2 regions of the Xanthomonas sp. F14 genome follow, and region 2 is predicted to be linked to the other one. Evidence: predicted binding sites of a transcription regulator. Region 2 holds the regulator's gene; the other holds the start of a gene.

Region 1 (6,136 bases), on a different contig from region 2:
CCATGCGCTGACCACGCTGCGTCACGGCCTGGGCGGCTCGCTGGCGCCGTTCGACACGCTCAACCTCGGCAACCGCCACAGTGCCGATGGCGACGTGCCGGAGCAGGTGGAACGCAACCGGGCGCTGCTGGTCGAGGCGCTGGCACTGCCCGGTACCCCGCAGTGGCTGCGTCAGGTGCATGGGGTGGAGGTGTTGCGTGTCGACGCGCCCGTGCTCGCGCCCGGCGAACAGCCGCCTGCAGCGGGCACTGTCGCGCCAGGCGCGCAGGAACCGGTCGCCGATGCAGCGGTGACCGCTGTGCCCGGCGTGGTGCTGGCGATCCTCACCGCCGACTGCCTGCCGGTCGTGCTCGCCGCTGCCGATGGCAGCGAAGTGGCCGCCGCGCATGCAGGGTGGCGCGGCCTGGCCGACGGCATGCTGGAGCGCAGCGTGGCGGCGATGCGCACGCCGCCGCAGCAGGTGTTGGCATGGTTGGGGCCGGCAGCGGGGCCGCAGGCCTATGAAATCGGTGAAGACGTGTTCAACGCCTTCGTCGCGCACGATGCGCAGGCGCAACGCGCGTTTGTTGCGACCCGTCCGGGGCATTGGCGGGTGGACCTGTATGCGTTGGCGCGTCAACGCCTGCAGCATGCCGGTGTGCCGGCCAGCGCCATCCATGGCGGCGGGCTGTGCACCATTTCCGAGCCGCAACGCTTCTTCTCGCATCGTCGCGACCGCCGCAGCGGACGCATGGCCACGCTGGCATGGATCGCGCCCTGAGCGTGCCGTTGTTTGCGCAGGTGTTGGGGCAGGACGCGTTCGCGCAGCTGCCTGCGCCGGTGCGCGCGCTGCATTCGGTGCAGCAGCGGCAGACCTTCGCCGGCCGGGCAAGGATTCAACGCGGCACGCATGCGCTGGTCCCGTTACTGGCGCTGTTGAGCCGCTTGCCGCGCAGTGGCGAGGTGGAGGTCGAAGTGGAGTTTCTTGCAGACGCGGCGGGCGAGCGCTGGCATCGGCGGTTCGGCGGCCTGCCGATGCATTCGCGCCTGTGGCGCGAGGGCACGCGCCTGCGCGAACATCTGGGCGCGGTGCGGTTCGAATTCGCGCTGCGCGCCGACGCGCAATCGCTGTACTGGCAGGCCACGCGGGTGTGGGCATTGGGCTGGATCCGGTTGCCTGCGCGCTGGTTCGAGCAGGTGCGTTGCCGCGAGCATGCCGACGCCGGGCGTTACGGATTTCTGGTCGACGTGCACTTGCCGCTGGTCGGCCCGTTCATTCGCTACGAGGGCTGGCTTGAACCACGTTGATCCACCGCTCGCTGACGTGTCTCAGCTGGAGTCGTCTCGGTTGGAGCCTGCTCACTCGAAGCCGTCGCGCGTGGAGCCGCCCGGCCGTCAGCCAGGTGCTGTGCCCGCGACCATCGTGTTCGATGGCGTGTGCCTGCTGTGCAATGGCTGGGTCAGGTTCCTGCTGCGTCATGATCGACGCGGGCGTTATCGCTTTGCCGCAATGCAGGGCCAGGCCGGACGTGCGCTGTTGCAGCAGCATGGGCTGGATCCGGACGACCCGTTGTCGTTTCTGCTGGTGGATGACCGCGGTGCGTGGACCGACAGCGACGCGATCGTGCGGGTGCTGGCCGGGTTGGGCGGCTTCTGGCGGCTGGCCACGGTGTTGCGCGTGGTGCCGCGTCGCGTGCGCGACATCGGCTATCGCCTGATCGCACGCCATCGCTACCGCTGGTTCGGTCGCACCGAGCATTGCATGCTGCCGACACCGGAGCAGCGCGAGCGGTTTCTCGACTAGCGCCCCAGCTAGACGTAGGAGCGCACCTGGGCGCGATGGGGCGTTACCGATAAAGCTTCGTCGCGCCCAGGTGCGCTCCTACGACTGCGCGTTGATTTCTATGATGGCTTGTCGATACGGAGTGCTGTTCGGCCGCGTGCGCTGGATCTGTGGTGGCGGACAGGCACGCCTGCTCGGTGTAGGAGCGCACCTGGGCGCGATAGGGCGTTACCGGGAAAGCTTCGTCGCGCCCAGGTGCGCTCCTACGACTGCGCGCTGATTTCTATGATGGCTTGTCGATACGGAGTGCTGTTCGGCCGCGTGCGCTGGATCTGTGGTGGCGGACAGGCACGCCTGCTTTGTGTAGGAGCGCACCTGGGCGCGATGGGCGTTACCGGGAAAGCTTCGTCGCGCCCAGGTGCGCTCCTACGACTGCGCGCTGATTTCTCTGATGGCTTGTCGATACGGAGTACTGTTCGGCCGCGTGTGCTGGATCTGAGGTGGCGGACAGGCACGCCTGCTCGGTGTAGGAGCGCACCTGGGCGCGATGGGGCGTTACCGATAAAGCTTCGTCGCGCCCGGGTGCGCTCCTACGGTGATCCGTGACGGCGGCTTACGCGGCTGCGTTTTTGAAGCTTGCGGGCGCTGCTCTCGGGTTGCCGCTGTGCGCAGGCTGCAGGCGGAAGATCGACACCGCATCGGCCAGTTCCACGGCCTGTTCTTCCAGGCTGCGCGCGGCGGCGGTGGCTTCTTCCACCAGCGCGGCGTTGCGTTGGGTGACTTCGTCCAGTTGCGCGACGGTGCGGTTGACCTGTTCGATGCCGCTGGATTGCTCGGCGCTGGCGGCGGTGATCTCGCTCATGATGTCGGTGACGTGTTTGACCGAGCCGACGATCTCGCGCATGGTCGCGCCGGCGCGGTGCACCAGGCCCGAGCCCAGTTCGACCTTGTCGGTGGAGTCGGCGATCAGCGTCTTGATCTCCTTGGCCGCATCGGCCGAGCGCCGCGCCAGCGCGCGCACTTCCGAGGCGACCACCGCAAAGCCGCGGCCCTGTTCGCCGGCGCGTGCGGCTTCCACCGCAGCGTTGAGCGCCAGGATATTGGTCTGGAAGGCGATGCCGTCGATGACGCCGATGATCTCGCCGATCTTGCGCGAGGCGGTGCTGATCTGCCCCATGGTGGACACCACATCGTCCATCACCTGGCCGCCGTTGTGCGCGACTTCGCCGGTGCCCACTACCAGCCGGTTGGCCTGCAGCGCGCTGTCGGCGTTCTGCTTCACGGTGGAGGTGAGCTCCTCCATGGAGCTGGCGGTTTCTTCGAGATTGGCGGCCTGTTGCTCGGTGCGCTCGGACAGGTCGGCGTTACCGGCGGCGATTTCCACCGCCGCGCGGCGGATCGTGTCCGATGCGATCTGGATGTCGCCGATGATCTCGGTCAGCCGGGTCACGGTCTGGTTGGTGTCGTCGCGCAGGCGCGCGAAGATGCCGTGCGCATCACCCTCCACGCGTTGGGTGAGGTCGCCTTCGGCCAGTGCACCGATCACCCGCGCCAAGGCGGCCAGGTGGGTTTCCACCGAGTCGTAGATGCGGTTGATGCCCTGCGCCAGCGACAGCAGCACGCCGTCCATGCCGTCGATCTGCATGCGCCGGCTGAAATCGCCGGCCGCGGCGGCATCGATGATCTGGATCAGCGCCTGCTCGGCGTTGACCTGCGCGGTGACGTCCATCCACTGCGCGATGGTGCCCAGCTTGGTGCCGTCGGCGGCAATGATCGGGCTGTAGACGAAGTCGATCTGGCGGCCGAAGAACGGTGCGCGCACCGCCTTGGAGGCGGTCAGCGCACGCATGCGGTCGATCGCGGCCTGGCTGTCGGGATAGATGTCGCCGATGCTGCCGCCGACGAAGCCTTCGGCATGGAAGCTGGGGCGGAAGCTCTGCACATCCGGCTCGATCAGCTTGAGCATCGCCAGCAGTTTGCGGTTGGCGAACAGCACCTGGCCGTCGTCGTCGGCGATGCGGATCATGGTGTCCAGATCGTCCAGCGCCTTGATCACGAACTGGCCGTGGCGCAGCCCCTGTTCCATCACATCGAGACGGATGGCCAGCTTGTCCTGGGTCGCCTGCAGGGCGTGCAGCAACGGCGCGAGTTCGCCGGAGGCGGTGCGCAGATCCAGGCGCTGAAAGCGCCCTTCACCGATGGCGGTCACCGTGCCGATCGCCTGTTGCAGTTGCGCCACACCGCGACGGCGTGCCCACCACCACAGCCCGGCACTTGCCGCGCCCAGTACCAGCAGCGCCGGCAGCAAGCGGCCCAAGCCGGTCCAGACACCGCCGGGCAGCAGCGTGGCGGCGTAGAGCGTCAGCAAGCCCAGCAGCCCGATCTGTGCAGCGGCAGGCAGCCATGCGGCCGTGCTGGCACGCGCAAGGTTCCGGCCGGAAGGCGGGCGGGAGACGGCGGTGGCATCGGGTGAGGGCGACATAGGCTGAGTCCAACTGAGTGATTCGGAGTGGGGAGCGGCGTCCTGCGCTGCATGGGCTGCTATGGGGTATCGGCGGCCGAGCCCGAATCATGACGGCGTGAAATCACCGTTCGTCGGAATCTGCCGACCAGACCCCCGAAAACACCGATGTAGTTGATTTGGAAGCGGTTTCAGTACGTCCCGATGTGCTGCGAAACCGTGATTTGCAGCCGGATACCGGTCTTGCAATTGTAAATTTCACGTGAAATATTGGCGGGCTTCGTAAACACTTCGTAGACCTCGACGCCACGCAGTCCGATCGCATGCACGCCACCAAGACTGGCCAGCGGCGCCATCGGTGCAACGCGACGAACACGCATCGAAGCGCGGGGAATCGGGAGTGGGGATTGGGGAATCGGGCGCGCCATCAATCCAGCCCAGCCCTGAAAGACGACAGAAAAGCGCTTTTCCCATTCCCGAATCCCGATTCCCGATTCCCCAAAAAAAAACCGGCCATCTCACGATGACCGGTCTATCGATACCTAACTAGCTGACGCTACACCGGCTTACTTCGCCGGCTTGGCGCCCGCGTCGTCGGGCAGCGCCCAGGCGATCACGCTGTCGCCCGACTTGGTTTCCATGCGGTCGTGTCCACCCACGGCGGCCACGATGTACTGCTTGCCGTCGATGGTGTAGCTCAGCGGAGCGGCCTGCGGGCCGGCCGGCACGCGGGTCTCCCAGACCTGCTTGCCGGTGCGGGTGTCGAAGCCGCGCATGAAGTCGTCCAGGGTCGCGCCGATGAAGGTCACGCCGCCGGCGGTGGCCAGCGAGCCGCTGTTGTTGGGCGTGCCGATCTCGAACTTGGTCTTGGACGGGATACCCATCGGGCCCTGGTCGTAACCGGTGCCCAGCGGACGCCGCCAGATCACCTGCTGGGTGCGCAGGTCCACGCCGGAGATGTAGCCCCACGGCGGTGCCACGCACGGCGTGTTGAGCGGCGACATCCACGGCTCCTTGCGGGCGCCGTAGGCCAGGCCCTTCTGCGCCATGTAGCCGGGCGTCTTGCTCTTGCCGTCGAACACCGACACCACGCCCAGCTCATTCATCTTTTCGCGGGTGTAGACCTGCAGGGTGTAGGGCAGGCGATTGCTGTTCATCACCATGATGCCGCGCTGCAGATCGACCGAGACGCCGCCCCAGTTGATGCCGCCGTGATTGCCGGTAAAGGCCAGCGAGCCCTGCAGGGTCGGCGGGGTGAACATGCCTTCGTAGCGCAGCTGCTTGAACTGGATGCGGCAGGCCAGCTGGTCGAACGGGGTCATGCCCCAGGCGTCGGATTCGACGATGGTTTCATACTCGCGGCTCGGTGCGCCCACGGTATTGGGCATGCCCGGCGAGATCGGCTGCGTGGCCGCGGTCCAGTCGCCGTGATCGGTGCCCTGCGGCACGGCGATCTGCTTGACCGGCATGAGCGGCGCACCGGTGGCGCGGTCCAGCACGAACACCTGGCCGGACTTGGTGGCCTGGATCACCGCAGGACGGGTAGCGCCGCCGGCGACCGGCCAGTCGACCAGGTTCGGCTGCGGGCCGATGTCGTAATCCCACAGGTCGTGGTTGACGGTGCGGAAGTGCCAACGCTCCTTGCCGGTGGCCGCATCCACGGCAACCAGCGAGGCGGTGTATTCCTCATCCTGCGGGGTACGGCCCTTGCCGAAGAAATCGCCCGAGGCATTACCGGTCGGCAGATAGACCAGGCCCAGCTCGTCGTCGGCGGCCATCAGCGACCACACGTTCGGGGTGGAACGGGTATAGGTCTGCCCGGCCGGCGGCTCGGCGGTGATCGCCGGGTTGCCCAGGTCCCAGGCCCAACGCAGCTGGCCGGTGAGCGCATCGAAGCCGCGCACCACGCCCGA
Region 2 (6,136 bases):
ACGCACCGCTGAAGCCGGCCGCCGATGCCGGCACGAGCCAGCGCCAGCGCGTTGCCAGTGCCGCCGAAGACATGATCGCCGCGATGGCGCTGCGCCAGCCGGTCAACGTGCCGCGCCAGCCGCAGGTGCCCGCACCGGTGCGTAGCGCCGCCGTCCCCTCGCCCGCCGCCCAGGCCCTGGCGCACGCCGTCGCGGTGACCGCCGCACCGCGCCAGGAACACGCGCTGTCGGCCGTGCCGGAACAGCTGTTCGCCGATTTCCTGACCACCGCGCCGGTGCAGCGCGCCGCCGTGCAGGCCGCCCCGGTGCAGGCGGCGACCCCGATCATGGCCGCCGCCGCTGCGCCTGCGCAGGCCGGCTACGACCAGGACGAGGACGCGCTGGACGACGACGCCGACTTCGACCTGGACGCGCTGCCGCAGATCCTGCCGCCGGCCGCGTTGCCGCCGCTGGTGGTCGCCCCGCCGGCGCTGGCCGCGGTGCCGGTCGCCGCCGCCCCGGCGCCGCAGAACGATGAAGAACTCAAGCAGTTGCGTGGCGAGCTGGCGCTGATGCGGCAGATGATCGAGCGCGAAATGAACCGCCTGACCGACGAGCGCCTGCGTGGCTCGCCGGTGCGCGCGCAGGCCCTGGAACTGATGGACGACTACGGCTTCGACGCCGGCCTGATCCGCGACGTGGCACTGCAGATCCCGGCCGATACCGAATTGCACCGCGGCCGCGGGCTGATGCTGGGCCTGCTGTCCAAGCGCCTGCCGGTGGCCCCGGTCGACCCGCTGGAACGCGGCGGCGTGATCGCCCTGGTCGGCCCGACCGGCGCCGGCAAGACCACCACCATCGCCAAGCTTGCCCAGCGCTTCGCCGCCCAGCACGCCCCGCGCGACGTGGCCCTGGTCACCACCGACACCCAGCGCGTCGGCGGCCGCGAGCAGCTGCACAGCTACGGCCGTCAGCTCGGCATCGCCGTGCACGAGGCCGACAGCGCCGAGAGCCTGCTGGAACTGCTCGAACGCCTGCGCGACTACAAGCTGGTGCTGATCGACACCGCCGGCATGGGCCAGCGCGACCGCGCCCTGGCCGCCCAGCTGAACTGGCTGCGCGCCGCGCACCAGGTCACCTCGCTGCTGGTGCTGCCTGCCAACGCGCACTTTTCCGACCTCGACGAGGTCGTGCGCCGCTTTGCCCACGCCAAGCCCCAGGGCGTGGTGCTGACCAAACTTGACGAGACCGGCCGCTTCGGTAGTGCGCTGTCGGTCGTCGTCGATCACCAAATGCCCATCACCTGGGTGACTGACGGACAGCGGGTCCCCGACGACCTGCACCGCGCCAATGCCGCCAGTCTCGTTCTTCGCCTTGAAGATTTGCGGCGCGCTGCCGATAAGCCCTGTACTCCGGAGCACAACCATGCAGTCGCGTGAATACGCCAAGCTGACCAACGCCTTCCCCCTGTCGGCGACCCGTCCCGAGCCCCTGGGCCCGGTGCGCACCATTGCCGTGACCGGTGGCAAGGGCGGCGTGGGTAAAACCAACATCTCCGCCAACCTGGCCGTGGCGCTGGCCGACATGGGCAAGCGCACGCTGCTGCTGGACGCCGACCTGGGCCTGGCCAACCTGGACGTGGTGCTGGGCCTGTCGCCCAAGTACACCCTGGCCGACCTGATCGCCGGCCGCTGCACGCTGGATGAAGTGATCATCGAAGGCCCCGGCGGCGTGCTGGTGGTCCCGGCCGCCTCCGGTCGCCGCCACATGGCCGAACTGGCCCCGGCCCAGCACATTGGCCTGGTCAACGTGTTCTCCGAGCTGGAGCGCGACCTGGACGTGATGGTCATCGACACCGCCGCCGGCATCACCGACAGCGTGCTGACCTTCTGCCAGGCCGCCCAGGACACCGTGGTGGTGGTCTGCGACGAGCCGGCCTCGATCACCGACGCCTACGCGCTGATCAAGGTGCTCTCGCGCGAACGCGGCGTGGACCGCCTGCAGATCATCGCCAACATGGTGCGCGACCCCAACGAGGGCCGCCTGCTGTACGACAAGCTGTCGCGGGTCTGCGAAAAATTCCTCGGCGACGTGTCGCTGAACTACCTCGGCCACGTGCCGCAGGACGACTGGTTGCGCCTGTCGGTGCAGCGCCAGCAGCCGGTCATCAAGGCCTACCCCGCCAGTCCGTCGGCGCAGGCCATTGCAGAAATCGCTCGCCGTACCTCGCGCTGGCAGGCCCCCACCGTGCCGCGCGGCAATGTCGAGTTCTTCGTCGAACGCATCATCCAACGGGGAGTGGCCGCATGAGCACCGCTACCGCAACCACGGCCAGCGCGCAGTACCGCGCCGTGCAGCGCAACAACGCCAACGACATCGTCACCCAGCACGCCGACCTGGTGCGCCGTATTGCCCACCATCTGGCCGCGCGCCTGCCGGCGAGCGTGGAAGTGGACGATCTGATCCAGGCCGGCATGATCGGCCTGATCGAAGCCTCGCGCAGTTACGACTCCGAACAGGGCGCCTCGTTCGAGACCTATGCCTCGATCCGCATCCGCGGCTCGATGATCGACGAAATCCGGCGTGGCGACTGGGTGCCGCGCTCGGTGCACCGCCGCGCACGCGACGCTGCCGCCGCCGTGCGCAAGATCGAACAGCACACCGGCCGCGCCGCCGCCGCCACCGAAGTGGCCGCCGCGATGGAGATGCCGCTGCCCGACTACCTGCGTCTGATGGAAGATGCCGCCCGCGGCCAGGTGCTGAGCCTGGAGTCGCGGATCGAGGATCACGGCGAGCTGGACACCACCGCCAAGGGCGGCCCCAATCCGCAGCAGATGATGGAGCGTGGCGAATTCGGCCGCGAGCTGGGCAAGGCCATCGGCCAATTGCCCGAGCGCGAGCAGCTGGTGCTGTCGCTGTACTACGAACAGGAATTGAACCTGAAAGAAATCGGCGCCGTGCTCGGTGTCAGCGAATCGCGCGTCTGCCAGATCCATGGCCAGGCGGTGGTGCGTCTGCGCGGCCGCCTCAAGGTCTTCGAACTGGCCGATGCCGGTGTCGAAATTGACGAATGATTTTTTCGCGCATTTTTTAGTGTTAGGAGCTTGATGTGAACAAGAACATGCGGATTTTGATCGTGGACGACTTCTCGACGATGCGACGTATCGTCAAGAATCTGTTGGGCGATCTGGGCTTCACCAATACCGCAGAGGCCGAAGACGGCAACAGCGCATTGGCGGCGTTGCGGGCCGGCCCGTTCGATTTCGTGGTCACCGACTGGAACATGCCCGGCATGACCGGCATCGACCTGCTGCGCAACATCCGCGCCGACGCCAAGCTCAAGCACCTGCCGGTGATGATGGTGACCGCCGAAGCCAAGCGCGAGCAGATCATCGAAGCGGCCCAGTGCGGCGTGAACGGCTACATCATCAAGCCGTTCACCGCACAGACGCTGGAAGAGAAGCTGGGCAAGGTGTTCGAACGTCTGGCGGCGACCGCCTGATGAACGCCACCGTGGAAGCCGATGCCGAACGTGCCGCCCTGATCGAGCGCCTGCAGCACGCGCTCGATGCACTGGAAAGCGGTGACCAGGTCGCCTGGCGGCGCGAGGTGGACCACCTCGCCGCGCTGCGCACGCGCCCGATGATGCAGAGCCTGAGCCGGCTCGCGCGCGAACTCGGGCAGGCGCTGGGCGAGCTGCCCACCGTGCCCGAGGAAGCCGGCGAACTGGACGATGCCTGCTCGCGCCTGGACCACGTGGTGGAAATGACCGAGAAGGCCAGCCATCGCACGCTGGACCTGGTCGAGGAATGCCGCGAGCTGGCCAACCAGCTGCGCGACGGTGGCCTGAACCAGGACCAGGGCGCGCTGATGGACAAGATGCGCCATAACCTGACCGAGCTGTCGCTGGCGCAGAGCTACCAGGACCTGAGCGGCCAGATCATCCGTCGCGTGGCCGGCATCGTGCGGCGCGTGCACGAGGGCTTCGGTGCACTCGGCCTGCCGCCGAAGAATCCCGAGCCGAAGAAAGACGACGGCGGTCTTGCCGGTCCTGCAGTCAAGGGCCTGGACCGTCACGCGGTGTCGCAGGACGACGCCGACGACCTGCTGTCCGGATTGGGGCTGTAACCATGAGTGCTGTTCCAGACGATATTGCTGCCGATTTCATTGTCGAGGCCCAGGAGATCCTGGATCGCCTCGGCGAACAGCTGGTGTCGCTGGAACAGGCACCGGACGAAGCCGACCAGCTCAACGCGGTGTTCCGCGGCTTCCACACGCTCAAGGGCGGCGCCGGCTTCCTGGCGATCAAGCCGATGGTGGAGCTCTGCCACGCCGCCGAGGAAACCCTGGGCATGGCGCGCTCCGGCCAGGCGGTGCTGCAGGCGCATCACTTCGATGCCGCGCAGCAGTCGCTGGATTATCTGCAGGCCATGCTGGATGCGATGGGCTCGGGCGAAACCGTGCCGCACGCGCCGGCCTCGCTGATTGCGCAGTTCGATGCCAAGAGCGGCCCGCCGGCGGTCAAGGCCGCGCCCAAGGCCGCTGCCGCAGCACCTGCACACGATGACGCACATGGCGCTGCTGCGCCTGGCGCCAAGGCCGCGCCCAAGGCGGCGGCCAAGGCCGCCGACGCCGAGCAGACCGTGCGCGTGGACACCAAGCGCCTGGATGCCATCGTCAACCTGATCGGCGAACTGGTGCTGTCGCGCAACCGTCTCAAGACCCTGCGCACCCGCCTGCGCGACGAAGAACTCGACCGCGCGGTCAGCACCCTGGACATCGCCACCGCGCGCCTGCAGACCGCGGTGATGCGCACCCGCATGCAACCGGTCAGCAAGGTGTTCGCGCGCTTCCCCAAGGTGGCCCGCGATGTCGCGCGCACGCTGTCCAAGGAAGTGGAACTGGAACTGATCGGCGCCGAGACGGAACTGGATCGCAACCTGGTCGAAGCCCTGGCCGACCCGCTGGTGCACCTGGTGCGCAACGCGATCGACCACGGCATCGAATCGCCGGCCCTGCGCGAAGCCACCGGCAAACCGCGCAGCGGCCATGTGCGCCTGTCGGCGCAGCAGGAAGGCGACTACGTCAGCATCGAGATCCAGGACGACGGCGCCGGCATCGACCCCGAACGCCTGCGCGAAATCGCCCGCAACAAGGGCCTGATCGACGCCGAGGCCGCCGCCCGCCTGAGCACCGACGAGTGCCTGCATTTGATCTTCATGCCGGGCTTTTCGACCAAGGCCGAGGTCACCGACATCTCCGGCCGCGGCGTGGGCATGGACGTGGTGCAATCGCGCATCCGCGAACTCAGCGGACAGATCCAGATCCAGTCCGAACTGGGCCGCGGCAGCCGCTTCATGATCCGTGTGCCGCTGACCCTGGCCATCCTGCCCACGCTGCTGGTGCAGGCCGGCGAAGCGGTCTATGCCCTGCCGCTGGCGCGCGTGGTCGAGGTGCTGCACGCCCCGCAGACCTCGCTGGGCTGGTTCGACGGCCGCGCCGTGCTGGACCGCCGCTCGCACACCCTGCCGCTGATCGACCTGCGCCGCTGGCTTGGCGTGCCTGCCGAACAACCGCCGCTGCTGACGGTGGTGCTGCTGCAGGCCGGTGAAACCCGCTTCGGCCTGGTGGTAGACCAGGTCCGCGGCCGCGAGGAAGTGGTGATCAAGCCCCTGCCCCGTGCCCTGCGCGGCCTGCCCGGCTACGCCGGCGCCACCCTGATCGGCGACGGCCGCATGGCGCTGATCCTGGATGTGGATGGGCTGCGCTCCAGCGATCATTGAGGTTGGGGATTCGGGATTCGGGATTGGGAGAATCGGGAATCGGGAATCGGGAATCGGGAAGACGATCCTGTTTGCCTGATCTAACGACAACGGCCGCGTACTGCGGCCGTTGTCGTTTTTACTACCAGCATGGCTGCCGATCTACGCCGCTACGCGCGCAGGCATGGGCGCGATGGTTTGGCGAAGGTCAGGCTGCCGTGGAAGTGAACCTGGAACCGTTATTTGGACCTCGTTATCTCGTTGCGAAACACTCAGCGCGTCATCGACGGACCAGCCTGGCTGACGGCTTGCTGGGACTGCTCCAGCGTTTGCTGCTGTTCGCGCGCCTGGGCCTGAGTCTGGTTGATTGCCTGCAGGCGATCGAACGACTGAGT

Evidence for each region. Region 2 encodes FliA, which starts transcription of late flagellar genes. Its sites were predicted from a motif close to TAAAGTTTNNCNNNCNNNGGCCGATAA; they were not measured.
Region 1: GGR73_RS09790 (methyl-accepting chemotaxis protein) is a predicted target of FliA. The motif match lies at 4,311-4,337, and genes of this name have one in related genera.

The regions. Positions count from the first base shown of each region.
Region 1 is NZ_JACHOM010000002.1:293,380-299,515, forward strand. It holds gene pgeF (peptidoglycan editing factor PgeF) at 1-760, shown strand, start outside; gene GGR73_RS09780 (DUF4166 domain-containing protein) at 763-1,287, shown strand; gene GGR73_RS09785 (thiol-disulfide oxidoreductase DCC family protein) at 1,358-1,783, shown strand; gene GGR73_RS09790 (methyl-accepting chemotaxis protein) at 2,376-4,244, opposite strand; gene GGR73_RS09795 (hypothetical protein) at 4,415-4,603, opposite strand; gene GGR73_RS09800 (glucose/quinate/shikimate family membrane-bound PQQ-dependent dehydrogenase) at 4,790-6,136, opposite strand, start outside.
Region 2 is NZ_JACHOM010000001.1:1,091,286-1,097,421, reverse strand. It holds gene flhF (flagellar biosynthesis protein FlhF) at 1-1,418, shown strand, start outside; gene GGR73_RS04785 (MinD/ParA family protein) at 1,405-2,289, shown strand; gene GGR73_RS04780 (RNA polymerase sigma factor FliA) at 2,286-3,053, shown strand; gene cheY (chemotaxis response regulator CheY) at 3,089-3,481, shown strand; gene GGR73_RS04770 (protein phosphatase CheZ) at 3,481-4,107, shown strand; gene GGR73_RS04765 (chemotaxis protein CheA) at 4,110-5,762, shown strand; gene GGR73_RS04760 (XVIPCD domain-containing protein) at 6,014-6,136, opposite strand, start outside.